One region of the Kitasatospora sp. NPDC093558 genome, then DNA from elsewhere that is predicted to be linked to it. Evidence: riboswitches for the same ligand, from Rfam matches in the RefSeq annotation. Region 1 holds a riboswitch; each other region holds the start of a gene.
What was found. A riboswitch is a leader RNA that binds a small molecule or an ion and turns the genes downstream of it on or off. The one in region 1 is predicted to bind cyclic di-AMP.
Positions count from the first base shown of each region.

Region 2: another riboswitch for cyclic di-AMP. It lies ahead of AB0O00_RS01745 (M23 family metallopeptidase); the one in region 1 lies ahead of AB0O00_RS16660 (glycoside hydrolase family 16 protein).
Region 3: another riboswitch for cyclic di-AMP. It lies ahead of AB0O00_RS20740 (NlpC/P60 family protein); the one in region 1 lies ahead of AB0O00_RS16660 (glycoside hydrolase family 16 protein).
Region 4: another riboswitch for cyclic di-AMP. It lies ahead of AB0O00_RS09735 (transglycosylase family protein); the one in region 1 lies ahead of AB0O00_RS16660 (glycoside hydrolase family 16 protein).

Region 1 covers NZ_JBFBDY010000146.1:1,473-8,824, reverse strand. Annotated here, with positions in the region: gene AB0O00_RS16680 (SDR family oxidoreductase) at 1-37, opposite strand, end outside; gene AB0O00_RS16675 (TetR family transcriptional regulator) at 176-796, shown strand; gene AB0O00_RS16670 (alpha/beta hydrolase-fold protein) at 1,053-2,249, shown strand; gene AB0O00_RS16665 (MoaF N-terminal domain-containing protein) at 2,279-2,608, opposite strand; cyclic di-AMP (ydaO/yuaA leader) riboswitch at 3,083-3,254, shown strand; gene AB0O00_RS16660 (glycoside hydrolase family 16 protein) at 3,256-4,611, shown strand; gene AB0O00_RS16655 (hypothetical protein) at 4,693-5,211, opposite strand; gene AB0O00_RS16650 (IclR family transcriptional regulator) at 5,452-6,249, opposite strand; gene aceB (malate synthase A) at 6,452-7,352, shown strand, end outside.
Region 2 covers NZ_JBFBDY010000007.1:20,717-28,068, reverse strand. Annotated here, with positions in the region: gene AB0O00_RS01765 (PP2C family protein-serine/threonine phosphatase) at 1-220, opposite strand, end outside; gene AB0O00_RS01760 (TetR-like C-terminal domain-containing protein) at 1,487-2,056, opposite strand; gene AB0O00_RS01755 (alpha/beta hydrolase) at 2,110-2,937, opposite strand; gene AB0O00_RS01750 (YiaA/YiaB family inner membrane protein) at 3,140-3,430, opposite strand; cyclic di-AMP (ydaO/yuaA leader) riboswitch at 3,684-3,842, shown strand; gene AB0O00_RS01745 (M23 family metallopeptidase) at 3,855-4,715, shown strand; gene AB0O00_RS01740 (hypothetical protein) at 4,782-5,726, opposite strand; gene AB0O00_RS01735 (GNAT family protein) at 5,769-6,365, shown strand; gene AB0O00_RS01730 (sensor domain-containing protein) at 6,468-7,211, shown strand.
Region 3 covers NZ_JBFBDY010000222.1:1,995-9,346, reverse strand. Annotated here, with positions in the region: partial or broken gene AB0O00_RS20760 (glycosyltransferase family 4 protein) at 1-320, opposite strand, end outside; gene AB0O00_RS20755 (glycosyltransferase family 87 protein) at 534-1,895, shown strand; gene AB0O00_RS20750 (hypothetical protein) at 1,931-3,076, opposite strand; gene AB0O00_RS20745 (NlpC/P60 family protein) at 3,115-4,161, opposite strand; gene AB0O00_RS20740 (NlpC/P60 family protein) at 4,389-5,525, opposite strand; cyclic di-AMP (ydaO/yuaA leader) riboswitch at 5,536-5,689, opposite strand; gene AB0O00_RS20735 (NlpC/P60 family protein) at 6,028-7,065, opposite strand; gene AB0O00_RS20730 (NYN domain-containing protein) at 7,266-7,352, opposite strand, start outside.
Region 4 covers NZ_JBFBDY010000063.1:10,572-17,923, forward strand. Annotated here, with positions in the region: gene AB0O00_RS09720 (MazG family protein) at 44-1,060, shown strand; gene AB0O00_RS09725 (SDR family NAD(P)-dependent oxidoreductase) at 1,072-1,500, opposite strand; gene AB0O00_RS09730 (cytochrome P450) at 1,767-3,056, shown strand; cyclic di-AMP (ydaO/yuaA leader) riboswitch at 3,267-3,435, shown strand; gene AB0O00_RS09735 (transglycosylase family protein) at 3,441-4,379, shown strand; gene eno (phosphopyruvate hydratase) at 4,675-5,961, shown strand; gene AB0O00_RS09745 (septum formation initiator family protein) at 6,155-6,616, shown strand; partial or broken gene AB0O00_RS09750 (DUF501 domain-containing protein) at 6,628-7,143, shown strand; gene AB0O00_RS09755 (Ppx/GppA phosphatase family protein) at 7,293-7,352, shown strand, end outside.

The sequences.
Region 1 (7,352 bases):
CGGTGATCAGGACGTTGCGTCCGCTGAAGCGCTCCATGGTGGTACTCCGTTCGTTCCCGTGGTCTCTCGACCTCGAGAGACACGGTACGCCTGGATGGCATAACGTGCCAATAAGTCTGGACACGTCACTACGGCAGGAAGTGTCACCATGGCATGGGGCGCGTACGCTGAGCCCGTGACCGGACGCCCCTCCCTGACCCAGCGCCGCCGCGACGCCACCCGGCTGGACATCGCCCGCACCGCCGCCGCGCTCTTCGCCGAACGGGGCGCCGAGGCGACCACCGCCGAGGAGATCGCCAACGCGGCGGGCATCTCGCTGCGCACCTTCTACCGGTACTTCTCGGTCAAGGAGGACGCCGTCGCCCCGCTGCTCGCGGCCGGCGGGCGGCGCTGGGTCGAGCTGTTCGCGGAGAGCTCCGCCGACCTGCCGGTGGTCGAGGCGCTGGAGCGTTCGGCGGTCGCCTCGCTGACCCCGGCCGACGAGTCCGCCGCCGAGGCGATGCACTGGACGCGCAGCCTGCTGCGCGACCCCAGCCTGGCGAGCACCTGGCAGCGCGTGCACGCCGACTCCGAGGAGCGGCTGCGCGGAGTCCTCGCCGAGCGCTGCCCGCCTGGCGCGGACGCACTGGAGATCCGGCTCGCCGCGGCTGCGGCGACCGCCGCCATCCGGGTCGCTCTGGAGGAGTGGGCCCTCTCCGACGCCCCCACGACAGGCCCCGGCTCGCCTCAGGACCTCGGTGCGCGCTGCATGCGCGAACTCACCGGGGGACTGCGCCTGTGGAGTCGTGCGGCGTGAGCCTGCTGCGTGTCAGCGGCCCTCGAAGGCTGCGGTAGGCGGGGGCTCGACGCCGATGCCGACGACGAGGCGGCAACTTGCAGATAACAGATTTCAGATGACAGATTTCAGAATCTGTTATCTGAAATCTGTCATCTGTCACCCACCACCCCGGCCCGCTAGGGTGGAAGATCGCGCCCCGACGGGGAACCGGGGAAGGTGCCCCGGAAGTCCTAGCGGCGGGGGTGTGGGTTCGAGGCGTGGGAGCAAGTAGGACATGGGTCTGACGAGCCACAAGGTGCTGGCGCTGACCGTATTGATAGCCGTCGTGATGATGGCCGGCACGGTCTGGCTGTGGCCCAGACTCGCCAGGAAGACCTGGCAGGCGGTGGTCGGCCGGATCGGCGCGCTGCTCGCCACCCAGCTCACCGTGCTCGCCGCACTCGGCCTCGTCGCCAACAACTACTTCTCCTTCTACAGCAGTTGGGACGACCTCCTCGGCACCGGCGGGGACAACGGCCCGGTGGTGATCCACAACAAGGCGGACGCCTCCGGCCGCCTGCTCGTGGAGACGATCGGCCACGCCTCCGTCCAGGGCGGCGGCGCGATGGGCCGCGAGCCCGCCAAGTCCGGCGAGATCCGCAAGGTCCGGATCGACGGCAAGGCCACCCGGCTGTCCACCGAGGGCTACGTCTACCTCCCGCCGCAGTACTTCCAGCCCGAGTACGCGCAGCGCCAGTTCCCGGCCGTGATCGTCAGCACCGGTTTCCCCGGCCAGGCCGAGAACCTGATCACGCGGTTCAACTACCCGGGCGCGGCGCTCAAGCTGCTCCAGGAGGGGAAGATGCAGCCGACCGTCATGGTCCTCATGCGTCCCTCGCCCGCGCTGCCGCAGGACACCGAGTGCGAGGACATCCCCGGCGGCGCGCAGTCCGACACCTACTTCACCAAGGACGTCCCCTCGGCGATCCAGGCGAGCTTCCGGGTCTCCGCCGACCCGCAGGCCTGGGCCTTCATGGGCAACTCCACCGGCGGCTACTGCGCGGTCAAGCTCGCCATGCGCCACCCGGACGTCTTCCCGACCGCCGTCTCCCTCTCCGGCTACTACCGCGCCGCCGAGGACCCGACCACCGGAGACCTCTTCGGCGGCAGTCGGCAGCGCCGCGACGAGGCCGACCTGATGTGGCGGCTCAAGAACCTGCCGCAGCCCAAGGCGTCCGTCCTGCTGGCCGGCACCAAGCAGGGTGACGGCGACTACAAGCGCGACACCGAGGCCTTCGTCGACGCGGTGCAGAGCCCGGGCCCGCTGAAGGTCTCGTACAGCATGCTGGAGACCGGTGGCCACAACTTCGAGACGTGGAGCAAGCTGCTGCCGTCGTCGCTGCAGTGGCTCTCCGAGCACCTCAAGGTCCCGAACCAGCCGAACCAGCCGGGCCAGCCGAATCAGCCGGGCCAGCCGGCCCCCGCAGCCTGACGGTCACCGGGCCCGGCAACCGTCAGGGCTCAGGCCACCCGCTCCAGCGTCCCCGTGTGGAGCTCACCGACCCGGCCGCCCTCGCCCTCGAAGGTCCAGAACGCGCGCACCGTCAGCCGGACCAGGTCCATCACGTGGCTGACGGTGATGCCGCTCTGCTCGGTCCAGCTGACGAAGTACACCTCGGGCGCGACCTCGGCGACGTGGAGCTGCACGTCCTCCCACTGGCCCGCCGACTCGCCCAGGCCCTCCCAGCGCAGCCGCTTGCCGTCGGCCGAGTAGGCGTTGCGGAAGGCCGCGCCGTTGTCGGCCCGGAAGAGGTAGGTGCGGCCGGCGAAGGCGGGCAGGGGCGCGGTCATGGTGTGGCGGTTCCTCGTCTCTGCGGGAGGGCGGGGGCGGAAGGGCGGGAGGTGCGGGTGCTCTTGTGCACTGCGGTGGATGTCGAACCTCCAATTTATCCGATCGGGCGAGCCCGCACGGTCGCCACCAGTGAAGACGCACCCTCCGTCACCGTCACGCCGCAGACCCCGCCAGAGCACCGTCCGCCACCGGGGTGACCGCCACGGTGTGCGACCGGCACGCCCGCGGCCTCCCCGCCCGCCCGCGCGCGCCCGCCCGGCCCGCCCGCACGCGCCCGACCGGCCCGCCCGAAGTCCTCCCACCGGCCCACCAACTGATCCACTGCGCACCGTACTTGATCGACACGACTGTGAGCTGCGCGACAACCGGCCGCGATCAGTTGTCCGTTCACGGACGGACTGCCTAGCCTGCAACGGTCGTCCGCCCTCGCGGACCCCGCCGCCGGGACGCCGAGTCCCGTCCACCCGACGGCGCGCAACCGAGCACCACAGCGGACGGGAGCGGGGGAACCAAGGTCAGCGCCACGATCCGGCACGCCCTCGCGCGTCCGGGCCGCGGCTTGGGGTGAAGCCGCACCCACAGCGGCCGGGCGACCTCTCAGCCCGAACCCGACAGCTCACCTCGCAGGCGTCGCAGAGGACACCCCATGCACCAGCCTGCCCCGCGCCCCGCGCCCCGCCACGCCCGCCCGTCCCACCGCGGCCGCTACGCCGCCCTCGCCGCCACCGGCGCGCTCGCCATAACCGGAGCCGGCCTGTTCGGCCTCCAGGCCGCGCCCGGTGCCCAGGCCGCCACCGGCCCGAGCGTCACCCAGGACCGGCTCGCCCCGGCCACGATGGTCGCCGGCCAGGCCGCCGCCGCGACCCTCACCGTCCACTCCTCGTCCTGCTTCGTCGCCAAGACCGTCGGCGTCGGCGTGCGCGACGCGGCGGGCAACAACCTCGACTTCCCCGGCAACGCCGCCAACGTCACGATCTGCCCCTGGGGCCAGACCTTCACCAGCGGTTCGCGCGCGCTCCCGGCCGGCAGCTACACCGAGTTCGGCTTCTGGCAGGACTTCGGCGGCGCGTGGCACAACCTGGCCTCGCAGCCGCTGGTCGTCTCCAGCACCCCGGCCCCGGCCCCGGCCCCGACTGCCACCCCGACGCCGACGCCGACCCCGACCGCCACCCCGGCGCCCACTGCCACGGCGACCCCCACCCCCACCCCCACCGCCACTGCCACGGCGACCCCCACCGCCACGGCCACCCCCACCGCCACGGCCACCCCGAGCGCCACCGCGAGCCCGAGCACCCCGGCGCCGTCCTCCCCGATCGCCGGCAAGTCGCTGACCTGGTCCGACGAGTTCAACGGCCCGATCAACTGGGGCCAGCGCTGGGTCGGTGACAAGACCAGCGCGTACAAGTACGGCAACCACAACCCGGACGACAACAAGCTCGACTGGCTGAACCCGAACAACGTCAGCGTGGCCAACGGCGTCGCCACCTTCACCGCCACCCCCGGAAGCAACACGCTGGAGAACGGCAAGCAGTCCTGGGACACCGGCTTCCTCACCACCGAGGGCTCCAGCGAGGGCTTCCAGGTCAAGACCGGCGACTACGCCGAGACCCGGGTCAAGATGCCGGCCGGCTCCGGCGCCTGGCCGGCCCTGTGGACCTGGAAGGCCGGCAACGGGGAGATCGACTCCTTCGAGTACCACCCCGACAACCCGAACCTGCTGGAGCTCACCAACCACGTCAACCCGGGCAACGCCGACTACTACACCGACGCGAGCGCCGTCGCGACGGACCAGTGGGTGACCATCGGCACCTACTACGGCGCCAACTCGGTGGACTGGTACGTCAACGGCGTCAAGGTGTTCTCGGACGGCAAGGGCGTCGGCACGAACTTCTCGGCGTACCTGATCCTCAACCTGTCGGTGTGCGCCGGGCAGTACCACCCCGGGCCGCAGGGGACCGCCCCGATCACCTTCGCCGCCGACTACGTCCGCGTGTACCGCTAAGCCTCCAAGCGGTAGACATCCCACCGGTAGACATCCCACCGGGAGGCCTCCCACCGGCAGGCCTCCCGGTCACACCAGCCCTCAGCCGGCAGCCGTCTCGACGACCCTGATGTCGAACGACTGCCGGTTGTTGCGTTCGTTCCGGTCGTCCGGGCTGAACACGCTGACCGAGCCACCGGTCAGCGTGCCCAGCTGCAGGTCGGGGGACAGGAGCACCGGGACGAGCGCGGTCGCGCTGCGCCCCTCCTTCAGACCGGGCCCGAACGTGCAGCGCACCACGTGGCCGTCGCCCAGGTCCGCACAGTCCGTGGGGAAGAAGGGGCCCTGTGCCGTCACGCCCTTCGGCAGCACGACGGTGATGGTGAACGGCGAGGCCGTGGTCTCCGGGCCGAGGTTCGCGACGAAGGCGTGCACCGTGGTGGTGCCGCCGGGCGGCGCGGGGTCAGGGTCGAGTCGTACGACCTCCAGGTCGGAGTTGGACGGCCGGGCGGGCGCGCTCAGCTGCGCCGGTTGCGCGGCCGGCCGGGGGTCGGGGCGCTGGACGGCCCAGGACGGGTCGGCCGTCAGCGTCGCGACCACGCAGCCCGCCGCCACGGCCACCGCCGGCCACGTCCCGTTCCCCGCCCTGCCGCGTGCTCGCCTGGGCCTGCGCTCCATCGCCGTTCACCGTTCCCTCGCAGCGGGCCGCCCGCGCCGTCGCGGGCCGCGTCCGCACCAGGGTGGCCGAGGGGCGGGCGGCGCTCGGCGCAACCCGCCCTCCGTCCGCTCGAACGGAGGAACACGCGCACGGGAAGTCGACCGGTCCGACTTCCCGCGCCCGACGCGTCGACCGACCGTCCGTCAGGGCGCGAGGACCTGCCCCAGCCGGGCCGCGATCTTGTGCATCACCGACACGAGCGACGCCGCGCCGTCCTGCTGCTCCAGCGCCCGGATGCGGGCCTCCGGGCCGGAGACCGACAGCGCGGTCGGCGTCGGCGCGCCCGGGACGGCGAGCGCGATGCAGCGCACCCCGATCTCCTGCTCCTGGTCGTCGACGACGTACCCGCGCTCGCGCGCCTCGGCGAGCTGGCGCATCAGTTCCTGCGGGTCGGTGACGGTGTACTCGGTGTGCGCGGGGAGCACGTTGGGGCCGAGTATGGCGCGCGCCTCCTCCTCGGGCAGCTGGGCGAGCAGCGCCTTGCCGACGCCGGTGCAGTGCGGCTGCACCCGCCGTCCGACCTCGGTGAACATCCGCATCGAGCGGCGCGACTGCACCTGCCCGACGTAGACGACCTCGCCGCCCTCCAGGACCGCCAGGTTCGCGGTCTCGCCGGTGGCCTCCATCAGTTCGGCGAGGTACGGGCGGGCCCAGCTGCCGAGCAGCCGGCCGGCCGTCTCGCCGAGCCGGATCAGCCGGGGGCCGAGGGTGTAGCGGCGGGCGGTGTCCTGGCGGACGTAACCCTGCTGCACGAGGGTACGTACCAGGCGGTGGATGGTCGGCATCGGCAGGCCGGAGGTGGTGGAGAGCTCGCTGAGCGTGGCCACGCCGCCGGAGTCGGCCAGCGCCTCCAGGAGCTGGAAGGCGCGTTCGACGGACTGCACGCCGCCGCTCGCGCGGTCGGCACCCGTCGTCGATGCTGTGTCGGGGGTCGCAACCACCGGCGTTCCCTTCGCTGTCGGGGAGGAGTAGAGTCCCGGCGATCACATCAACAAACCGTTGAAATTCTGTATCGCGGAAACTAGTCTCCACCTTACAGAATCGAACCCGCCGACAGGTGGGTTCGGATCAAGGAAGTTCCCCAAGGAGGCTCCCACCGGAGCTCCCTTCGCCAGGCTCAACCGTCTTAGGAGTGTCCTGCTCATGGCCACAGATCAGGGACCCGGCGTCTCCCCCGCCGCTCCGGTCGTCACTGTCGCCGGTCCGCGCGTCCACCGGGCGGAGGAGGTGCTCACTCCGGAGGCGGTCGCCTTCGTCGTCGGCCTCCACCGCGCGTTCGAGGGCCGACGGCAGGAACTCCTCGCCCGACGCAGGGCCCGGCGCGCCGAGATCGCCCAGGCGGGCACGCTCGACTTCCTCCCGGAGACCGCCGCCGTCCGGGCCGGCGACTGGAAGGTCGCCGAGGCGCCGCGCGCCCTGCAGGACCGCCGCGTCGAGATCACCGGCCCCACCGACCGGAAGATGGTCATCAACGCCCTCAACTCGGGCGCGCGGATCTGGCTCGCCGACTTCGAGGACGCCACCTCCCCGACCTGGGAGAACGTAGTCAGCGGCCAGATCAACCTGATCGACGCCTACGAGGGCCGGATCGACTTCACCAGCGACGCGGGCAAGGCCTACACGCTCAAGCCCGCCGCCGAACTCGCCACCGTCGTGGTCCGCCCGCGCGGCTGGCACCTCGACGAGAACCACCTGCTCGTCGACGGCGTCCCGGTGGCCGGCGCGTTCTTCGACTTCGGCCTCTACTTCTTCCACAACGCCGCCCGGCTGCTCGCCAAGGGCGCGGAGGACCCCAACTCGGGCCCGTACTTCTACCTCCCGAAGACCGAGAGCCACCTCGAAGCCCGGCTCTGGAACGACGTGTTCACGCACGCCCAGGCCCAGCTCGGCCTCCCGCACGGCACCGTCCGCGCCACCGTCCTGATCGAGACGATCACCGCCGCGTTCGAGATGGACGAGATCCTCTACGAGCTGCGCGAGCACGCCGCGGGCCTCAACGCCGGGCGCTGGGACTACCTGTTCTCCATCGTCAAGAACTTCCGCG
Region 2 (7,352 bases), on a different contig from region 1:
ACACCAGCACCAGCAACCGCCCGCGCGGCAGGACGAGCCCGCCGACGACGAGCGGCAGCACGAGCGCGGACGGAGGCCAGCTGTACGGCAGCGCGAGCGGCAGCAGCCCGAGGGCGACCGTCACCACGAGCAGCGCGACGAGCGCGTCCCGCTCAGCGCGCGCGTCCCCGTCCAGCAACCGCCGGTACCACCGCCGCACCCTCCCGACCAGTGCGGGCAACAAGTCCTCCACCAAACGGTGGGCGGTCCCCGGTCATGACCCCCCAGTCAGCCCCGCCACACTAACCCCAAGCAGAAACGTTCCTTCACCTCCCCGCCCCCACCCCCACCAACTTCCTCCCCACCCCCTCACGAGAAGTCGACCCACCCGACTTCCCACGCCCCTGCCCCACCGCCGCACCTCCCAGCAGCAACCCCTCACGAGAAGTCGGCCCACCCGACTTCTCGCGCACTCCCCCCGAACCCCTCACGTCGGTGCACGGGGAGCGCCCTTCCCGCCAGCCCCCGCTCGCACGAGAAGTCGATCCCGCCGACTTCCTGCGCACCACGCCCCAGTGCACCCGCCCTCGGAGCCCCGCAGAAGCGTTTCTTCCGCCGCGCCACCCACGCGTCCGCTCCCCTCCCGCTCACCCGCTGCACCGCACGAGAAGTCGGCCCACCCGACTTCTCACGCACTCCCCCCGAACCCCTCACCTCGGTGCACGGGCAGCGCCCTTCCCGCCAACGCCCACCCGCACGAGAAGTCGACCCCGCCGACCTCCTGCGCACCACGCCCCAGTGCACCCGCCCTCGGAGCCCCAGCAGAAGCGTTTCTTCCGCCGCGCCTCCCACGTGTCGCTCCCCGGCCCGCCCTCCGCACCGCGTGAGAAGTCGACTCCACCGACTTCTCGCGCACCCCAGGTGAGCTGCAGAAACGTTTCCTCACCCCGCCGAGCCCCACGCGCTCCAACCCGCACCAAAAGTCGGCCCGCCCGACTTCCTGCGCGCTCCCGCCTCCGCCGATCTCCCCTGCGCAGGAAGTCGATCCTGCCGACTTCCTGCGCCGCCGCTCCCCGCCTCGCACGAGAAGTCGATCCCGCCGACTTTTCATGCGCCACATCTCGGGCGCTCACCACACCTCACTTGCCGGCCGCCAACCGCACAACACGAGAAGTCGACCCTGCCGACTTCTCGCGCGCCAGCCATGCCGCTGCCCACGCGCTGTGAGCGGCCCGCGTGTTGCCCGTCCCGCACGCGTGGAAAGTCGGCCTGGCCGACTTTTCGTGCGGTCCCGGTTATCGGGGCCCGCGTGGTGGCACGTGCGGGTTGTCCTTGCTGGTGCCGCACGCGCGGGAAGTCGGCTCGTCCGACTTCTCGTGCGCTGCCTGCCGCCCCTTTGCCCTCAAGGCGGCCCGGGCGGGTTCCCCTCGCTGGCCGGGCCCCCGCCGAAAGTCGGCCGGGCCGACTTTTCGTGCAGGGGCGTCTTCTGCTGGTGCTGCCCGTGCGTTCAGGGCTTTGGCCAGGTGTGGAGGCCGCTGGTGAGGGTGGCGATGAGGCGGGTTTGGGTGGTGGTGAGGTCTTCGGCGAGTTGGAAGGCGCCGGCGATCGAGAGAGAAGCGAAGCCGTGGGCGACAGAGCGGACGGTGCGAGCGGCGTGGATGGCTTCGGGGCCTTCGAGGCCGTACTCCCGAAGCACCGCCACGATCACCCCCACCAGCCGCGCCGCCGCCGCGTTGAGGTCGTCGTCCGCCTGCGGTGCCTGCGGCAGCGCGTTGTAGCGGTGCGGGTGCGCCATCGCATACGCGTGGTACGCCCGGAGGAGGGCGGCGACGGCGTCGTCCCCGCTGCGGCCGAGGGCGGCGTCGGCGAGGCGGGCGGCCAGTTCCTCGGTGACGCGGACGGCGATGAGCCGCCGCAGTTCGGTGAGGCCGCCGCTGACGTGCTTGTACAGCGAGGGGGTCGCGACGCCCGCCCGGGCGGCGACGGCGGCGAGGGTGAGGCCGTCCGGTCCCTGGTCGTCGAGGAGGGCGAGGGCGTGGTCGACGACCAGCTCGGGCGTCAGTCCGACTCGGGGCATGGCTCGGTCTCTCTGTTTTCTGTCCGGGTGAAGGGTGGAGCGGTGGAGGAGGCTCAGGCGAACTCGGCGAGGAACGGCAGCAGGGCGTCGGCGACGGCCCCCGGGTTGTCGGCCATCGGGTAGTGCCCCGACCCGTCGATCATCACCTTCCGCGCGCCGAGCGCCGCGGTCTGCCGGTCGGCGACGACCTCGGGCTTCGGGAAGTCGGGGTCCTTGGTGCCCATGAGGACGAGTGCGGGGCACTGTGCGGCGGCGGTCCAGCCGACGGGCGAGGAGTCGCCGCGGACGTGTCCGCGGGTGGCGGTCCTCCGGCCCGGGGTGCGCAGCGAGGCGACGAGCCCGTTCACGTACGCGTCGAAGTCGGCGGGCCTGGCGCCCGGGTAGGCGAGCTTGCGGTGGTAGAAGCCCCAGAACGCGGGCCAGTGGACGATCACCGTCCCCATGGCGTGGACGATGCCGCGCATGAGGGCGTTCTGCGGCAGGTTCTCGATGAAGGCGTCGATCAGGACGATCCCGGCGACCCGCCCGGGCGCGTCCCCGGCGACCTTGACGACCGTCGCCCCGGTGTACGAGCTGCCGGCGAGGACGGCCCGTTCGATGCCGAGGTGGTCGAGCAGGGCGAGGACGTCGTCGGCGATCGCGGCCGGCGCGTAGTCGTCCCAGACGATGGAGGACTCGCCGAAGCCGCGCAGGTCCATGGTGATGACGCGGTGGCCGGCGGCGGTGAGCAGCGGGACGAGGTGCCGGTACGCGCGCCGGCTGTCGAGCATCCCGGGGAGGAGGACGACGGGGGTGCCCTCGCCCTCGCGGGTGTCGTCGAAGGCGATCCGGCCGCCGGGAACGTCGAGGTACTGGGTCTTCGGGGTGCTGGTGCCGTTCATGGTGGGCCTCCTCGGTCCGCTGTTGCGGTGGCATCGGCGGTGCTGCCGATAGCCATAAAGCTAAGGCTAATAGCCTTAGCCGTCAAGCTATCGGCGCACCGAAATCCCGGGATCGCCCCCGCCGAGCGGCACCCCCGCCGAACGGCACCCCCGCCGAGCGGCACCCCCCGAGTGGCACCCCGCCGAGCGGCACCCCGCCCCCTCAGACCCCTTCGACCTTGAACGGGTCGTGCTCGCTGAGCAGCTTCTCCAGCCGGGCCTGGTCCACCCGGGTGACGATCTCGTTCGTCTCCTGCCGGTCCCGGATGACCTTGGCGAGCGTGAACGAGGAGGTGACGGTGTAGAGCAGGCCGATCCCGAGGAAGGCCCGGGTCCAGGCCTCGACGGGCAGGTAGGCGATCCCGACGGCGAGGGCGGTGCCCGACAGGGCGAAGGAGAGCACGGCCTGGAGGTAGTACGCGGCCGTGGTGCGTGACTGCATCGGTGCGTTCATGGCGCCAGGATGGCGGCGGTCCGGCCGGTCGCACATGAGTAGGAGTACTCAGATGGGCCCGCCCGAGCCGTCGCCCGGTGACGTCCAATCACGTTAAGTAGTGTCAGGGGTGGGCAAGAGCCGCAAAACAGTCATAGGGCACAAGCCGCCCGCCCGGTTGTCGGTCGTCCCGGGCGGATGGCTTGGAATCAGGGCGTCCTAGGATTAACGTTTGATAACGCAGCGCGGTCGAAACGCCGTACCCAGACGGCACCGTGCGCCGTCGCCTAATCCCGCCGGCCGGCCTCCGGGCAGGTCAGGGAGCCGGGGAACCATGTTCCTTGGGGTGAATCGGCGGGGCCCAGGCCCGGCCGTAGGAGACCTTCCTGCTCCGAACCCGTCAGCTAACCCGGTAGGCGCGAAGGAAGGAAAGGAGCACGCCTCCGTGGCGTCGACGCACACCCCGGCACAGCCCGCCGGCCCCGCTGCCGGTACCCAGCTCCTCGACCACCCCCGTCCGGCCGAGGACGAGCTCGCGGCCCCGGAGGCCGAGGCCAACCGCCACCGGATGCCGCGTCAGACCCGCGGGGCCTCCCCGCTGCTCGGCGTCACCGCCGTCGCCGCGACCCTGGGTGCCACCGGTTTCGCCTCCGCCACCCCGGCCGCCGCGCCCGCCATCGAGGCCCCGGACGAGACCCCCGTCGCGCTCTCCGCCGACCCAGGCCTCGCGCTCGCCGCCCGGATCCAGCAGCAGGCCGACGGCCAGCGCACCGCCGCCGAGGAGGGCGCCCGCGTGCAGGCCGCGCAGGAGGCGCAGGCCAAGGCCGCCGCCAAGGAGGCCGAGGCGAAGAAGGCCGCCGACGAGGCCGAGAAGGCCAAGGCCGCCGACGAGGCCGAGAAGGCCAAGGCCGCCGCCCTCACGCTGCCGGTGCGCGACTACAACCTCAGCGCCCACTACGGCCAGAGCGCCCGCTACTGGGCCCACCTGCACACCGGCCTGGACTTCGCCGCCGACACCGGCACCGCCGTGTTCGCGGTCGGCCAGGGAACCATCACCTCGGCCGGCTGGTCCGGCGCGTACGGCTACCGGATCGTCGAGACCCTGCCCGACGGCACCGAGATCTGGTACTGCCACCTCTCCTCGATCATCAAGGGCTCCGGCCAGGTGGCCCCGGGCCAGCAGATCGGCAAGGTCGGCGCCACCGGCAACGTCACCGGCCCGCACCTGCACCTGGAGGTCCGCCCCGGCGGCGGCGCCCCGGTCGACCCGGAGACCTGGCTCCAGCAGCGCGGCCTCAACCCCTGAGCCACCGCCCCCCCGCACCGAAGCACCGAAGAAGGCCCCGACCGTCACCGGCCGGGGCCTTCCGCGTCAGCTGTCCGAGGACTCCGTGGACTCCAGCGACTCCGCCGACTCCGGCGGCTCTGGGGATTCGGCCGACTCCAGGGACTGCGGCAACTGCGCCAGGTACGCGTCGATCTCCGCCGCCCCCGGCTCCGGCGCGAGCTCCGGGAACTCCTCGACCAGCAGCCGCGGCAGCCCCGGCACCGTCCACTCGCCGTACAGCGCGAGCGCCGCCGCCACCGCCGCGTCCTCGAACTCCCCGAAGTCCCCGGCCAGTTCGTCCGGCATCGGCCGCCCCAGCGCGTTCAGCTCGGCGAGGTTGCGGTAGCTGCGCCGCATCAGCCCCTGTTCCAGGAGCCGCCGCGCGCCGTCCGTGGCCATGCCCACCGAGAGCACCCGGCCCGGGCCCCAGCCCTGCTCGTCCGGCTCGTCCAGCCACCCGGCCTCCGCCAGCGCGGCGAACGCGTCCAGCCGCTCCTCCTCGGCCAGTTCGACGAACCCGGCGAGCCAGTCCCGCACCGCCGCCTCGTCCGCGACGTCCACCCCGTGCGCGCGCAGCAGCACCGCGTACAGCCGGGGCCACGTCACCAGGTCGGCCCGGCGCAGCAGCCCGGCCGCGACCTCGCCCTGCCACTCGGCCTCGGCGTGCAGCCGCTCCTGCCGCTTGGCGTTGAGCCGCTTCGCCGCCCGCTGGTGGTCGACCAGCAGCCGTACGGCCTCGCCGTACGCGAGCGGGTCCTCCTCGGGGTCGGGCTGGACGTACAGGTGGAGCCGCTCGTACAGCAGGTGCTCCACGGCGTCCGAGGTCAGTTCGGGCCAGCCGTCGCGCATCCTGCCCTCGCCCAGTTCCAGCAGCGCCAGCACCGTGCGCAGCGGCGCCTCGGCCACCGGGGTGCGGCCCTGTTCCGCCGCCCAGGCGAGCAGGTCGGCGGCCCTGGTGCGCGGGGCGAGCCGCAGGTCTTCGTCGTTCATAGCTCGAACGGTAACCGCTGGCCGGGGGTAGGGTCGGCAGCCATGGTCCCCGTACGACTCACCGGCCCCCGGCTGGCCATCCGCGAGTACCACCACACGCCGGAAGACCTGGACGCGCTGCACGCGCTCTTCGGCGACCCGGAGGTCACGCGGTACCTCCCGTTCGGACCGCGCGACCGCGAGGCCTGCGCCGACCAGCTCGCCCTCTACCTGGACGGGGCGATGGAGGAGGAGCGCGACACCTACCGGCTGGCCGTCACCCGGCTCGCCGACGCCGACGACCCGGCGGACGCCGCGCCGATCGGGCAGGCGTCGCTCACCCTCGGCCCGTACCGGTCGGCCGAGCTCGGGTACGTGCTGCGCCGGGACGCGTGGGGGCTCGGCCACGGGAGCGAGACGGCCCGGCTGCTGTGCGCCCTCGCCTTCGACCACCTCGGGGTGCACCGGCTGGCGGCCTCGGCGGACGTCGACAACGCGGCGTCCGCGCGGGTCCTGGCGAAGCTCGGGTTCCAGCGGGAGGGACGGGTCCGGCACGACGTCCTCAAGGGCGGCGTCTGGTCCGACTCGTACCTGTACTCGCTCCTCGCCGACGAATGGCGGGGGAGCGGTGCGGGCGGTGCGGCGGGTACCGGGGGTTAACCCCACCCCCGATCCGCCAGGCCTCCGGATGCCGCCGGACCGCCTCGCCCGGGAAGAATCGGAACCGTCAGCAGGGGAACGAGACGGGCAGGGACCGGGGACATGAGCAGCTACACCACGCACGACCGCGAGTGGGACTTCCTGGACGGCGACGGCCGGGGAGACGAGCACGCCGCAGTCCGGGCCCGCCGCACCGAGGAGCCGCCGGCGTTCTGGCGGGCGCCGTTCTCCGCGCACTACTACCGCGAGGTCGGGTACGTGCTGACCGGTCTGCCGGTCGCGCTCGCGGGCTTCGCCGTCGCCGTCGTCCTCTTCTCGTTCGGTGCCGGCACCTTCGTGACCGCCCTCGGACTGCCCGTCCTGGCCGGGCTGACCGTCGCCGCCCGCGGCTTCGGCCGGCTGGAGCGCTCCCGGGCCCGGGGCATGCTCGGTCTTGACGTGCCCGGCCCGGAGCCGGTGCGCCGGACCCGCCCGGGCACCTGGGGCGCGATCACCGCGCGGCTGGGGGACGCGGCCGGGTGGAAGGGCGTGCTGTACCAGGTGGCCATGTTCCCCTGGGCGGTGTTCAGCTTCACGATGACGCTGGTGTTCCTGCTGGTCGGCTGGACGATGGCGCTCTACCCGCTCTACCACTGGGTCTTCCCGACCTTCACGCCGTGGCGGGGCTACAAGGTGTTCGACTACACGGACGGCAAGGGCGTCGAGCACGTCTACTTCGTCGAGGGCGCCGGGCAGATCGCCGCCGTCTCGGTGGCCGGCATCGTGATCGTCTTCCTCACCGCGCAGCTGGTCCGCGGCCTGACCAACGTCAACCGGGCCGCCATCCGAGGCCTGTACGGCCGCTGAGCCGCCGAGCCCGCTGTTTTCCCGCGCTCCGGATGCGGGCGCGAGAGGCCCGTGTTCGGATGGCTGGGTGTCAAACGACACCCCCGCCCAAACCCAGGCCTCCCGACCACCGCTCGCCCGCTGGACGAGTACTGCGGGCTC
Region 3 (7,352 bases), on a different contig from region 1:
CCGGCCCGGCGCAGTGCGGGCGCCATCAGCCCGAGCGGCGCGGCGGCGCCGAACCAGACCGAGTCGCACTTCTCGGCGCGGAGGATCTCGGCGGCCCGCCGGGTGACCCGCGGTGTGGGAACCATCACCTTCGTCCGGTCCCGGATCACCGGGAACGGCTGCTCGGCGTCGAAGCGGGCGACCTCGGTGCCGTCACGCCAGGTCGAGGCGTACACCACGATGCTCCCGGCGGGCTGACGGACAGCCATGTTGTGCACGAAGGCCTGGATGCCGCCGGGGCGCGGCGGGAAGTCGTTGGTGACGATCAAGGTTCTGTGCATCAGGCCACGGCTCGCTCGGTCGGGGGGTGCTCGGTGTACCGCTGGGTGATCCGTACGATAGGTCAACACCATGGCCCGCCGGGAACGGAACCGCGCACGGCAACCGTTCCACCCCCGGGTCAGTCCTAGTACCTGAGCCGCTGAGGACGGCGGCCCGGGCGTCCGTCGCGCGACGCCTCCGGTGGGGACGTCCGAGACGAACGAGGGAGCGCTGTGGAGTTGGCCCCGGCCACCGAGACCGGTACTTCCCGTGCCCGCACGGGCCGCCCGCTCGGGGCGCTCGCGGCACTCGCCGCCACCTGGGTGGCCACCCGGACGCTGCTGGTGCTGTTCGTGACCGGTGTGCTGCGCTCGCCGGGCGGCGACGTCACGGCGGACGTCTGGATGATCTACCACGCCTGGTACGGCGTCCTGCAGACCGGCACCTTCCCGTTCGACGACGTCACCTGGCAGTACCCGCCGGGCGCCGCCCTGGTGATCCTGCTGCCGGGCCTGCTGCCCTGGTCGTACGTGGTCTCGTTCTGGGTGATCTGCGGGATCGCGGACGCCCTCGCGATGGCCCTGCTGGTCCGCACCGGCCTGCGCCGCGGCCGGGCCCTGACCGGCGCCTGGATGTGGGTGGCGGCCGTGCCGCTGCTCGGCCCGATGATCTACAACCGTTTCGACATCATCGTCACCGCGATCACGGTGGCCGGCCTGCTGGCGCTGATCCGCCGCCCGGCCGTCGGCGGGATGCTGCTGGGCCTCGGCGGGATCGTCAAGATCTGGCCGCTGCTGGGCCTGATCGGCACCCCCTCCGGCCGCCGCACCCGCCGTTCCTGGACGCTCGCGGCGGCCACCGCCGTCTCGCTGGGCTTCCTGCTCGCGGCCGGCATGAACGGCGCCTTCGACTTCCTGGCGTTCCAGAAGGACCGCGGCATCGAGGTCGAGTCGCTCGGCGCGCTGCCGCTGCACTACGCGCGGATCGCGGGCGGCTGGGACGGCAGGGTGACGATGAACTACGGCTCGGCCGAGATGCTCGGGCCGTGGGTCAGCGTCGTCAGCAAGGTCATGATGGCCGGCACCCTGCTGGGCTTCGCGTGGCTGCTGCTGTGGCGCTACACCGCCAAGCGCCGCAACGCGGCCACCATGTACGACGCGGCGCTGACCGCGCTGCTGATCTTCACCGTCACCAGCCGGGTGATCAGCCCGCAGTACCTGGTCTGGCTGATCGGCGTCGCGGCGGTCTGCCTGACGGTGCGCGGCAGCAGCCAGCGGCCGGTGGCACTGCTGATCCTGCTGGCCGCGCCGCTGACGCTGGTCGAGTTCCCGCTGATGTTCACCCAGGTCCTCGCGAGCGACCCGGCGGCCATCGCCGTCCTGTCCGCCCGCAACCTGCTGCTGCTGGCGGCGACGGTCCTCTCCTGCGTCCGCCTCTGGCGCTCCACGCGCGCCGAGGACCGGTTGGCGCCGACCGTCGTGCTGGCGCAGCCCGAGCCCGTCCCGGCCGGCTCCTACCCGGTCCGTCCGGGCATCGCCTACGAGCAGGACCTGCTCGACGGGATCGACCGCCCCAACACCCCGGCCGGGCGCTAAGGGCGTGCCCTGGCGCCCCGGCACCAGGCCGGGCGTCAACCCTTGAGCGCGGCCACCTCGCCCACCCACAGCTTCGTGAACTCGTCTGTCCCGACGCCCAGTTCGGCCCGCAGCAGCCGGTCCATCCGCCGGTCGCGGTCCTCCCCCGCGCCGTCCGCCGCGCCCACCGCGCGGTAGAGCGCGACGAGGCGGTCGGCGCCGAAGCGCCCGGCGATCAGCCGGCAGGCGAGCCAGGCCTGTTCGTAGGCCTGGGCGATGCCGGTGGCGCCCGCGCCGAAGTCGCGGTCGGCGGGCAGCGCGGCGGGCACCTTCCCGGCGGCCACGTCCCGGGCCAGTTCGGGGGCGATCTGCCGGTCCGTGCGGCCGGAGTCGCGGTAGGCCGTCCAGTCGGCGACGCCCTCGGAGAGCCAGAGGGGCGTCCAGGCCCGGGTGTCGGCCCGGGTCGCGACGTGGGTGGTCTCGTGGGTGACGACGACCTGCCGGCCGAAGTCGCTGAGCCGCCCGAACGCCTCGGGGTTGATCACCACCCGGTCGGCCGGGGTGTGCGAGGGCGCCCCGGGAGCGGCCACGGTGACCGCCGCCATGCCCGTCCAGCCCGCCGGGTCGGCCTCCAGCAGCCGGGCGAACTGCGCCTCGGTGGCGGGCAGTTCGAGCAGCAGCCGGCCGGCCCAGCCGGTGCCCCAGACCGCGCTGACCGCCGGGACGGCGCGGTCGCCGACGGCGACCAGTGCGGCCGGGTCCGGTCCGGCCACGAGGCCGAGCACCAGGCATTGCGCGCCGCGCGCGGACCGTCCGGTCCCGAAGTCCCAGAGCGCCGGCGGCCCGCTCGCGGCGTCCTCGCGCTCGACCCGCCAGCCGTCGGCCCGGGTCAGCGCGAGGCGGCGGGGGTACGTGGCGGGGTACTCGTCGTAGCCGGTGACCCGGACGTCCAGGTCGGCCGCGGCGGTGAGCCGGCCGGGAGCCGCGCCCGGGGAGAGGACGAGGTTGCGGTAGCGGGCGGTCAGCGGCAGTCCGGAGGTCAGCGCCAGCTCGCGCGCACGCCCGTCCAGCACCGCCGCCACCGCCGTCCGCTCGTCCGCGCCGGCGGGCCCCGGGCCGGGCGCCGCGGGGACGGCGGGCGGCAGCGACAGCTGCGTCAGCCCTCCGGCGGCGAGCAGCAGGGCGCCCCGGCGGGACAGCACGCAGGGCCGTATCGCGTCCGGTGCGGACAGGGTCGGGCTCAGAGCCGGACCACCCCTGCGACGGGCATCGCGTTGACGCTCTCGTACCGCACCCGGGCCCCCGGGTACGGGGCGTGCACGATCACCCCGCCGCCGGCGTACATGCCGACGTGGTGCATGTCCCGGTAGAAGATCACCAGGTCTCCCGGTCGTGCTTCGGACAGGCTCACCCGCTGGCCGGCGTAGGCCTGGGCCTGCGAGGTGCGCGGCAGGGACACTCCGGCCTGCCGCCAGCTGTAGTACATCAGACCGGAACAGTCGAAGGCGCGGGGGCCGGTGGATCCGTACACGTAGGGCGATCCGATCATCCGCACCGCCGCCGCGAGCGCCGCCGCGCCGCGCTCGGAGGCGGGCGGGGTGGTGCCGAGGTCCAGCCGGTCGGTGCCGCGGGTGGCGCGCTGCTCGGCCTCCTGGGCGTCCTGCGCGGCCATCCGGGCGCGCTCGGCCACGCCCAGGCTGTTGAGCAGCCGCTGGGCCTTGGCGAGCCGCTGCTGGATGTCCTGCTTGCTGTCGGCGAGGGTGCGCCGGGCCTGGTCCAGCTCGGCGAGCTTGGCGGCGGTCTCGGTGCGGCGCTGGTCGAGCCCGCGCTGACGGGTCACCAGCTCGTGCAGCGTCTCGTTCTGCCGCTCGGCGGCCTGGTCGAGGGTCCGGGCGCGGGCGAGGTACCCCTCCGGGTCGGTGGCGAGCATCAGCTGGACGGTCTGCGCCATGCCGCCGGCCCGGTACTCGGCGCCCGCCACGGTGGCGAGGTCGCCGCGCAGCTGGTTGAGCTGCTCCTGGGCGGCGGCGATCTCGCCCTGGAGGACGGTGGTCTCGCCCTGGAGCCGCTGCTGGGCCTCCTGGGCCGCGTTGTACTTCTCCGACGCCTGTTCGGCCTCGTTGTACAGCTGCTCGACCTGGGCCTTGACGTCCTTGCGGCTGGGCGCGTCCGGGGCGCCGGGGGCGGCCTGGGCACTGCCGCTCGTCGTCACGCCCAGGGCGGTGGTGGCGGCCGCGGTCAGCACCAGCGCACGGGCGAGCAGTTGGGAACGGCGGTGCACGGGCATGGCGGCGGCTGCTCCAATCCTGCGGACCGGTCCCGCCGCCGCACCGAAGCGGGCGGTCCTGGAGCGGGAGTCCGGTGGCAGACGTTAGCGAGTCCGGGCAACCGAGTCCAAACCCCTCCCAACACGAATATTTGACCATTAATCGGACACCAGCCCGAGGAAAGGAAACGCCGCAGGCCCGGCCTTCCACGAGAGGAAGGCCGGGCCTGCGGGAAGCCGAGCGGGGATCAGACCCGCACGATGGACGAGAGCGGCATGTTGGAGACCGCCTCGTAGCGCACGCTCGCACCCGGCTTGGGCGCGTGCAGCACCTGGCCGTTGCCGGCGTAGATGCCGACGTGGTGGGCGTCGCTGTAGAAGATCAGCAGGTCGCCGGGCTGGGCCTGGGAGAGGTCCGTGCCGATCCGGGTGCCGGCGCCGGCCTGCTCCTGCGAGGTGCGCGGCAGCGAGACGCCGGCCTGGTCGAACGCCCAGACCATCAGGCCCGAGCAGTCGAAGGAGTTCGGGCCGGTGGCGGCCCAGACGTACGGGCTGCCGATCTTGGTGGCGGCGGCGGACAGCGCGGCGGCGCCGCGCGAGCTGCCCGGGGCGGCCGGCTTGGCGACCGGCGAGGACGAGGGCGCGGACGACGGGGCCGAGCCGAGGTCGGCGCGGCTGCTGTCGCGGGAGGCGCGGTCGGCGGCGGCCTGCTGGGCCTTCGCGGCGTCGGCCTTGGCCTTGGCGTCGGCGGCGGCCTTCTCCTCGGCCGCCTTGATCGCCTGGCGCTCCTGCTCGGACAGGGTGTTGAAGAGGTCCTGGGCGGCCTTCAGCTTCGCCTGGATCTGTTCCTTGGAGGTCTTCAGCTGCTGGGTGGTCGCGTCCAGCTCGGCGAGCTTGGCCTGGGCCTCGTTGCGGTCCTGGTCGAGCTTGCGCTGCTGGTCCTGGAGCTCCTTCAGCTGACCCTTCTGGGTGCTGCCGGCCTGGTTCAGGGCGTCGGCCTGGCTGAGGAAGGTGTCCGGCTTGGACGAGAACATCAGCTGGACGGTCGGGGATATGCCCCCGTTGCGGTACTGCTCGCCGGCGATCTGGGCGAGGCCGCCCTGGAGGTCGGTCACCTGCTCCTGCTGGCGGGCCACCTGGTCCTGCAGGCCGCTGACCTGCTTCTGCAGCTCCTGCTGCTTGGACTGGGCGGCGTTGTACTGCTCGGTCGCCACCTCGGCCTGCTCGTTGAGCTGGTCGACCTGCTCCTTGACCTGGTCCTTGGTCGGCGTCGGGTCGGCGTGGGCGCCGGACTGCGCGGAGAGGGCGACGGCGGCGGCGGCGACACCGGTCAGGAAGGAAACTCGGGCTCGGCCGGCGGGCTTGGGACGACGATGGGACGCCACGAAGGCGGACTCCTTCTTCCTACGTCCGCCTACCGGGTGAGCTGACGGGTTCGGGCCGGAAGCATGCCCTACGACGCCTCACGGCCGTTCCAGCGGCCGACCTGGCGCCGATTCACCCCGGAGGAACGTGGTTCCCCGGCTCCGCTCCACAGCGCCCCCAACCACTGGGCTCCCCTGTCGGACGGGCGCTTCGACCCGTCCCGCTGCTTCACGAACTCGGCGGGAACCACCGCCGCCACCCTGGCTGGGCGATCGACAGTGCGGTGGTTCGGGGCACGACCCTAGTAACTGAACCGTGATCCGTTCAAATCCTTGTCAGAAAAAAGGCGGAAGAATAACCAGGTTGTTTTGTGAAGATGACAGAAGGTGATCGCACCAGTACGCAAGGCTGATCACTTGTCACGCACTGACGGGCGAAACGCGCACAAGCGAACGTGCCACCCCCGCCAGGGAGGTGGCACGGATCACAGGGCCGTTCCGCCGGCCCCGGCGTGTCGGGGGGTCAGACCCGGCGGATCGTGTTGATCGGCATCGCGTCGGCCTTCATCACCTTGACCACGTCACCGGTGTGCGGCGCGTGCACCACCATGCCGTTGCCGATGTACATCCCGACGTGGTGCATGTCGCCGCCGTAGACCACCAGGTCGCCCGGCTGGGCCTGGTCCAGCGAGGGCACCCGGGTGCCGTAGTGGCCCTGCTCCTGCGAGGTGCGCGGCAGCGAGACACCGGCCTTGCCGTACGCCCAGACCATCAGGCCCGAGCAGTCGAACGTGTTCTCGCCGGTGGCGCCCCACACGTACGGCGAGCCCTGCTTGCTCATCGCCTTGGCCACGGCCACGGCCGCGTAGCCGCTGGCCGGCGGCAGGTTGCTGAGGTCGACCCGGTCGGCGCCGCGCGAGGCGCGGTCGTCCTGGGCCTGCTGGGCCCTCAGCGCGGCCCGCTCGGAGGCGCTGAGCGAGTTCAGGAGGTCCTGGGCCGCCTTGAGCTTGGTGTTGACGTCCGCCTTGGCCTGGTTCAGGTCCTTGGTGGTCGAATCGAGGGAGGCCAGCACCGCGGCGGCCTCGGCCTTCTCCTGGTCCAGGCGGCGCTGCTGGTCCAGCAGCCCCTTGAGCGCGTCGGTCTCGGTGGCCGTCGCCTGCTGCACGCTGGAGGCCTTGTCCAGGTAGCCGGACGGGTCCGAGGAGAGCATCAGCTGGACGGACGGGTCGATGCCGCCGGTGCGGTACTGCTCGCCCGCCACGCCCGCGAGGCCGACCTGAAGCTGGGTCATCTGCTCCTGGCCGCGAGCGACCTGGTCCTGCAGCTGGTCGGCCTGCTTGCGCAGCTGGTCGGCCCGCTCCTTGGCGCCGTTGTACTTCTCGGCGGCCTGCTCCTGCTCCTGCTGGAGTGCGTCGATCTGCGCCTTGACGTCCGTTTTGTTCGGCTGCGGCGCAGCGTGCGCGGCCACCTGGGCGGAGAGCGCGACCGCGGTCGCAGCGGCAGCGGTGAGCACGGAGACCCGCGCACGGCTGGGCTGCTTGGGACGGCGGTGGGAGGCCAAGGGACCGGCTCCTTCTTCCATGGACTCACCGGTTCGGGTGAGAAATCCGGAAAATAGGTTTGACGCCAGACCCTAGTGAAGATCCAGGCATTGCGCCACTCCCCCGATTGTGTGAACTCCAGCCTCCCGCGCGGCTTCACCGAATCCGCACATCACCGCAAACCGGACGCTGAACGGCCGTCATCCCCATCGGCACGGAATCAGGGCCGCGCCAGCCGGTTCAGCAGGAGAACCGAGGCGACCGGGCGCGCGCCCGCCTTCCGCACGCCCTCCGCGACCTCCCGGTC
Region 4 (7,352 bases), on a different contig from region 1:
CTGGGGAGGGGGTGGCTGGGGCGGGTAGGTTCGGGGTGTGACGATGAATTCTCCGGGCGCGAAGTTGATCCTGCTCACCACCACCCACCGGGTGGCCCCCGGGTTGCTGGCGTGGCCGGCGTGGGAGGCGTTGCGGTTGGCGGGGCGGGTGCTGGCGGGGGACGCGGGGCATCCGCAGGTGGCCGCGGTGCGGCAGGCCGGGGTGGACGTGGAGGTCGTGGCGCCGGACTCGGCGCCGGCGCTGGCGCGGCTGCTGACCGAGCAGCCCGCGGGCCAGGGGCCCACGGTGTGGCTGGGCAGCCCCGACGGGGACCCGGGCCTGACGGAGGCGCTGGCGCGCCTGGCGGTGGAGCACGCGGGCGAGGTGCCGGAGATCGAGGTGCTGCCGGGGTCGTACGACCTGCCCGGGGCCCGGCTGCTGGACCTGGTCTCGGTGATGGACCGGCTGCGCTCGCCGGGCGGCTGCCCGTGGGACGCCGAGCAGACGCACGCGAGCCTGGTGAAGTACCTGGTCGAGGAGGCGTACGAGCTGGTCGAGGCGATCGAGGAGGGGGACCGGGACACGCTGCGCGAGGAGCTGGGGGACGTCCTGCTCCAGGTGTTCTTCCACTCCCGGATCGCGGAGGAGCACCCGACGGAGGCGTTCTCGATCGACGACGTGGCCGGCGACATCGTCGAGAAGCTGATGTACCGGCACCCGCACGTGTTCGGGGACGTCGAGGCCGAGGGCGCCGCCGAGGTGGAGGCGAACTGGGAGCAGCTGAAGGCGGCCGAGAAGGCGGACCGCGAGTCGGTGCTGGACGGCGTGCCGGCCGGTCTGCCGTCGCTCGCGTACGCGGCGAAGCTGGTGTCGCGGGTGCGCCGGGCCGGGTTCGAGGGGGTGCCGGACGAGCCGTTCGAGCTGCCCGCGGAGCTCACGGAGGAGTCCGCGGGCCGGCTGCTGCTGGCCGTGGCGCAGCGGGCGCACGACGCCGGGGTGGACGTGGACGCGGCGCTGCGCGCGGCGGCGCGCTCCTACCGGGACGCCGTCCGCGAGGCGGAGGGTCTCAAGCCGGAGTAGAGCGAGAAGCCTCAGGCCGCCGAGGCCGCGTCCTGGACGGCGGCCCGCGGCTGCGGCAGGACGACCTCGGCGATGGCCTCGCCGACGAGGGCGACGAGCTCGGCGAGGCGCTCCAGGCCGAGGTGGTCGGGCAGGTCGGCGAGGGAGACGATCCGCTCGCCGTCCGGGCCGGCGACGCAGAACAGGTCGATCGGCCCGAGGTGCTTCTCGGTGGTGTCGACGAGCGCGGCGACGTCGCTGGGGCGGCGGACGTCCCCGCCGACGCCGACGACGGGGCAGCCGGGCCGGTCGAGTTCGGCGGCGAGGTCCTCGGCGACGCCGACCCGCTGGTCGGCGATCAGCACTCCGGCGGCGCCGGCCGCGGTGAAGCGGCGGGCGAGGTCGGCCCCCGACCCGCCGTCGAGTACCGCGATGACGACGACTGCCCCGGTGACCCGCATGGTGCGCTCCTCCCTGTGGGCGGTCCGCACTGACGCCCACGATTTCTGCCGAGGATCGTAGGCAGGTCCTGACCCTCCGCAACAGGGATTACCCCTCAGGTGACCAGGCTCACGCCTGCCACCCGTCCAAGAGCTGTCCAAAACCCGTCCACGCACTGTCCACGAGGTGTTGGCGGGCCGTTGCGAAGCCGTCCGCGGGCCGTTGACGAGCCGGTCACTCACCGTAGATGACGGGGTGCCCCCGACCCACCGGATACGGTCGTGCCATGCCAGTTCAGCCCGACGCCGACGCCACCCGCCCGCCGCTCTTCACGTGGGAGTTCGCCGCCGACCCGTACCCGGCGTACGCCTGGCTGCGCGAGCACGCCCCCGTGCACCGCACCACGCTGCCGAGCGGGGTGGAGGCCTGGCTGGTGACGCGGTACGCGGACGCGCGCCAGGCGCTGGCGGACGGCCGGCTGTCGAAGAACCCGGCGCACCACAGCGAGCAGGCGCACCGCACCGGCCGGGTCGGGATCCCGGGGGAGCGGCAGGCGGACCTGATGACGCACCTGCTGAACATCGACCCGCCGGACCACACCCGGCTGCGCCGCCTGGTGTCGAAGGCGTTCACGCCGCGCCGGGTGGCCGAGTTCGAGCCGCGGGTGCAGCAGCTCACCGACCGCCTGATCGACGGCTTCGCGCAGCGCGGTTCGGCGGACCTCATCCACGAGTTCGCGTTCCCGCTCCCCATCTACGCGATCTGCGACCTGCTCGGCGTGCCGGCCGAGGACCAGGACGACTTCCGCGACTGGGCGGGCATGATGATTCGACATGGCGGGGGCCAACGCGGCGGCGTGGGCCGGGCGGTGAAGCGGATGCGGGCGTACCTGCTGGAGCTGATCCACCGGAAGCGGGCGGACCTCGGGGACGACCTGATCTCGGGTCTGATCCGGGCGAGCGACCACGGCGAGCACCTCACCGAGAACGAGGCCGCCGCGATGGCGTTCATCCTCCTCTTCGCCGGCTTCGAGACGACCGTCAACCTGATCGGCAACGGGACGTACGCGCTGCTGCGCAACCCCGGGCAGCGCCGCCTCCTGCAGGAGTCGGTGGCACGCGGCGAGACGGCGCTGCTGGAGACCGGGATCGAGGAACTCCTGCGCTACGACGGGCCGGTGGAGCTCGCGACGTGGCGGTTCGCGACCCGCCCGCTGACCATCGGCGGGGTGGACATCCCGGTCGGCGACCCGGTGCTGGTGGTACTGGCGGCGGCGGACCGGGATCCGGCCAGGTTCTCGGACGAGAACACCCTGGACCTGGCCCGGACGGACAACCCGCACCTGGGTTTCGGGCACGGCATCCACTACTGCATCGGCGCCCCGCTGGCGAGGCTCGAAGGGCGGTCGGCGCTGGCCACGCTGCTGTCCCGGCTGCCCGATCTCGAACTGGCGGAAAGCCCGGAGAATCTGCGGTGGCGAGGTGGCCTGATCATGCGCGGATTGCGCGAACTTCCGGTCGAATTCAGTCCCGAGAGCCGCTCGCCGCACGCCCGCCCGGACGCTCCGACACACTGACGGAACGTCGCGAAGCGGGCGTGTCCGGCAGCATGAACACCCATCAATCCGGACAAACAACCGCCGTTGGTAGGCGATCGACCACGCGCCGTGATTTCTGTGTGATGTCTGCGATATGAGCTTGTGATTGGTCTGAGGATCTGTCTACTCTCCCTGGAGTTCGCAGCTGCGGACCCCGAGTGCGGAACGCCGAGTCCTGCCCGCCGCACCACGGGAAACCGACCAGAACCCTGGGCAGGGGCGGGGGAACCAGGTTTGTTGCCGTTCCTCCACGGCTTGGGGTGAAGCCGCCCGAGCGGAATCGTTTCCGCAGACGGCGGCCGGGCCACCTCCCGGTCCGAACCCGACAGCTCACCTCGCAGGCGTGCGGAGAGGGACCCCTTCATGCTGTTCGTTGGAACCGGTCGTCACCGCCGTCGCACCCAGACCGAGAAGGCCATCGCCGTCGCCGGAGTGGCCGGCGTCGGACTCGCGATGCCGATCCTCACCGCCACCGGCGCCTCCGCCGCCCCGACCACCGCCTGGGACTCCGTCGCCCAGTGCGAGAGCGGCGGCGACTGGAGCATCAACACCGGCAACGGCTTCTACGGCGGCCTGCAGTTCACCTCCAGCACCTGGAAGGCGTTCGGCGGCACCGCGTACGCGGCGCAGGCCAACCAGGCCAGCAAGGGCCAGCAGATCGCGGTGGCCGAGAAGGTCCTGGCCTCGCAGGGGCCGGGCGCGTGGCCGGTCTGCTCGAAGAAGGCCGGCCTGTCGAAGGGGGGCCCCGCGGCCGACGTCGACACCTCGGACGCCCAGCCCGCCGCCCAGCAGCACTCCCAGCCGGTGCAGCAGCCCGCGGCGAAGCCGGCCCAGCCGAAGCCCGCCCAGCCGAAGCCGGCTCAGAAGCCCGTGCAGCAGCAGTACCAGCAGCACACCCAGCCGGCCCAGCCCCAGCAGCAGGCCCAGCCCCAGGCCCCGGGCTTCTCCGGCAAGGCCGGCTGGGACGCCGACGCGAAGGTGTACTGGTACCAGAACAACGGCACCTGGTACTGGACCAGCCACCAGGGCGTCTACCAGCAGTACGCGGGCCAGGCCCAGCAGCAGGCCGCGCAGCAGCAGGCCCAGCAGCAGTACGCCCAGCCGCAGCAGCAGGCCCCGCGCGCAGCCGTCGCTCCCCAGGGCGGCCACGACTACACCGTCCACGCCGGCGACACGCTGTCGAGCATCGCCGCCGCCCAGGGCGTCCCCGGCGGCTGGCAGTCGGTCTACGACGGCAACCGCGGCACCGTCGGCGGCGACCCGAACCTGATCATGCCCGGCCAGGTCCTGCACCTCGGCTGACGCCGGCCGGAGCCGGCGCGCCACGGCTCGACACGCCACGGCGCGACACGCCACAGCGCGACACGCCACGGAGGGGGCCGACCCCGGATCGGCCCCCCTTCGTCCGGTTCCGCCCCTTTTCCCGGGATCGTCAGGTGAACTACCGGTAAGTAGCCGGGCCACACGCTGAGACGTGACCGAGGTCGGCGTGGCCCCGCGACCCCGTGCGGTTAGGCTCTGGTCGTAACGACTCCGCAATCATCCCGCCGACCGCACCACTGGTCAGCGGGACCCTGCTTCCGCAAGGAGATGCCTCGTGCCGTCCATCGATGTCGTCGTAGCCCGTGAGATCCTCGACTCGCGTGGCAACCCCACGGTCGAGGTCGAGGTCGGCCTCGACGACGGCAGCACCGGTCGTGCCGCTGTCCCGTCGGGTGCCTCCACCGGTGCCTTCGAGGCGCTGGAGCTCCGCGACGGTGACAAGAACCGCTACTTCGGCAAGGGCGTGGAGAAGGCCGTCCTGGCCGTCATCGAGCAGATCGGCCCGGAGCTGGTCGGCTACGACGCCACCGAGCAGCGCCTGATCGACCAGGCCATGCTCGACCTGGACGCCACCCCGGACAAGTCCTCGCTCGGCGCCAACGCCATCCTCGGCGTCTCGCTGGCCGTCGCGCACGCCGCCTCCGAGGCGAGCGACCTGCCGCTGTTCCGCTACCTGGGCGGCCCGAACGCGCACGTCCTGCCGGTCCCGATGATGAACATCCTCAACGGTGGCTCGCACGCCGACTCCAACGTCGACATCCAGGAGTTCATGATCGCCCCGATCGGCGCGGAGTCCTTCTCCGAGGCCGTCCGCTGGGGCGTCGAGGTCTACCACACCCTCAAGGGCGTGCTGAAGGAGCGCGGCCTGTCCACCGGCCTCGGCGACGAGGGCGGCTTCGCGCCGAACCTGGACAGCAACCGCGAGGCCCTGGACCTCATCACCGAGGCCATCCAGAAGGCGGGTTACGTCCCCGGCCGCGACGTCGCGCTGGCCCTGGACGTCGCCGCCTCCGAGTTCTACCAGGACGGCGCCTACCAGTTCGAGGGCAAGGCCCTCTCGTCCGCCGAGCTCATCGAGTACTACGCCGACCTCGTCGCCTCGTACCCGCTGGTCTCCATCGAGGACCCGCTGGACGAGTCGGACTGGGACGGCTGGAAGGCCATGACCGTCAAGCTGGGCGACAAGGTCCAGCTGGTCGGCGACGACCTGTTCGTCACCAACCCGGCCCGCCTGGCCAGGGGCATCGAGACCGGCACCGCCAACGCGCTGCTGGTGAAGGTCAACCAGATCGGCTCGCTGACCGAGACCCTGGACGCCGTCGAGCTGGCCCAGCGCAACGGCTACCGCTGCATGATGTCGCACCGCTCCGGCGAGACCGAGGACGTCACCATCGCCGACCTGGCCGTCGCCACCAACTGCGGCCAGATCAAGACCGGTGCCCCGGCCCGCTCCGAGCGCGTCGCCAAGTACAACCAGCTGCTGCGCATCGAGGAGATCCTCGACGACGCCGCCGAGTACGCCGGCCGCGGCGCGTTCCCGCGCTTCCGCTCTGCGGAGTAATAAGCACAGCCGCTCTGCGGAGTAATGAGCACAGCCGCTCTGCGGACCAGTAAGAGGCGTAAGGGCGAGGGCCGAACCCCTCCGGTGGTGCACGCCTGACCGGTGCCCCGCCGTTCACCCCGTAGGGTGGACGGCGGGGCACCGTCGCGACCAGGAGGGGAAACGGGAGATGGCTGGCTGGAGGATCCCGGGCTTGGCGGCCCGTCCTCGCTTCACGAGCCGGGCGACCGTCCTCGTCCTGGTGCTCTGCTCGCTGGTGGCGATCCTCGCCTACCCGACGCGGCAGTTCATCTCCCAGCGCGCCGAGATCTCCGCCCAGCGGGCGAAGGCCGAGCACGCCCGGCAGCAGGTCGAGCAGCTGCGCCGGGACAAGGCCCGCTGGCAGGATCCCGAGTACGTCAAGGCGCAGGCCCGTGCCCGGCTGCACTACGCGATGCCGGGGGAGACCCCGTACATCGCGGTGGATCCGGCCGGAGCGGGCGCCGCCCCGTCCTCCGCCCCGTCCGCCCCCGCCGACGGCACGGCCGGCGGCGCGGTGAAGGCCGCCAAGCCCTGGTACTCCAGCATCTGGGACTCGGTGGACGCCGCCGACACCGCCGCCCTGGCCCCGATCCCGGCGGGTCCGACCCCGCCGCCGGCCCGTCCGCATCCATGACCATCCCCCCGCTGGAGACCCCTCCCCCCATGACCACTGAGAACCACCCCGCCGTCTCCGACGCCGACGTCGCCGCCATCGCCGCCCAGCTGGGCCGGGTCCCGCGCGGCCTGCGCGGCGTGGCGCACCGCTGCCCGTGCGGCAACCCGGACGTCGTGGAGACGGCCCCCCGGCTGCCGGACGGCACGCCGTTCCCGACGCTCTACTACCTGACCTGCCCCAAGGCCGCCTCGCTGATCGGCACCCTGGAGGCGGACGGCGTGATGAAGGAGCAGACCGCCCGGCTGGCCGAGGACCCGGAGCTGGCGGCCGCCTACCAGAAGGCGCACGAGGACTACATCGCCCGGCGCGACGCCATCGAGGTGCTGGAGGGCTTCCCGAGCGCCGGCGGCATGCCGGACCGGGTCAAGTGCCTGCACGTGCTGGTCGGCCACTCGCTGGCCGCCGGAGAGGGCGTCAACCCGCTCGGCGACGAGGCGCTCGGCCTGCTGGAGGACTGGTGGGCCAAGGGTCCGTGCGTCTCCCCGGCCGAGGTCGAGGCGGCCGGTGAGCGGGTCCTGCGCAACCGGGCCAAGGACCAGGACCACGCGGCCGTGATCGCCGCCAAGGAGCAGAAGACCGCCGAGCGCGCCGCCAAGAAGCGCGCGGCGGACGAGGCCGAAGCGCAGGAGTCCGAGTGAGCACGACCCGCGTGGCCGCGATCGACTGCGGCACCAACTCGATCCGGCTGCTGGTC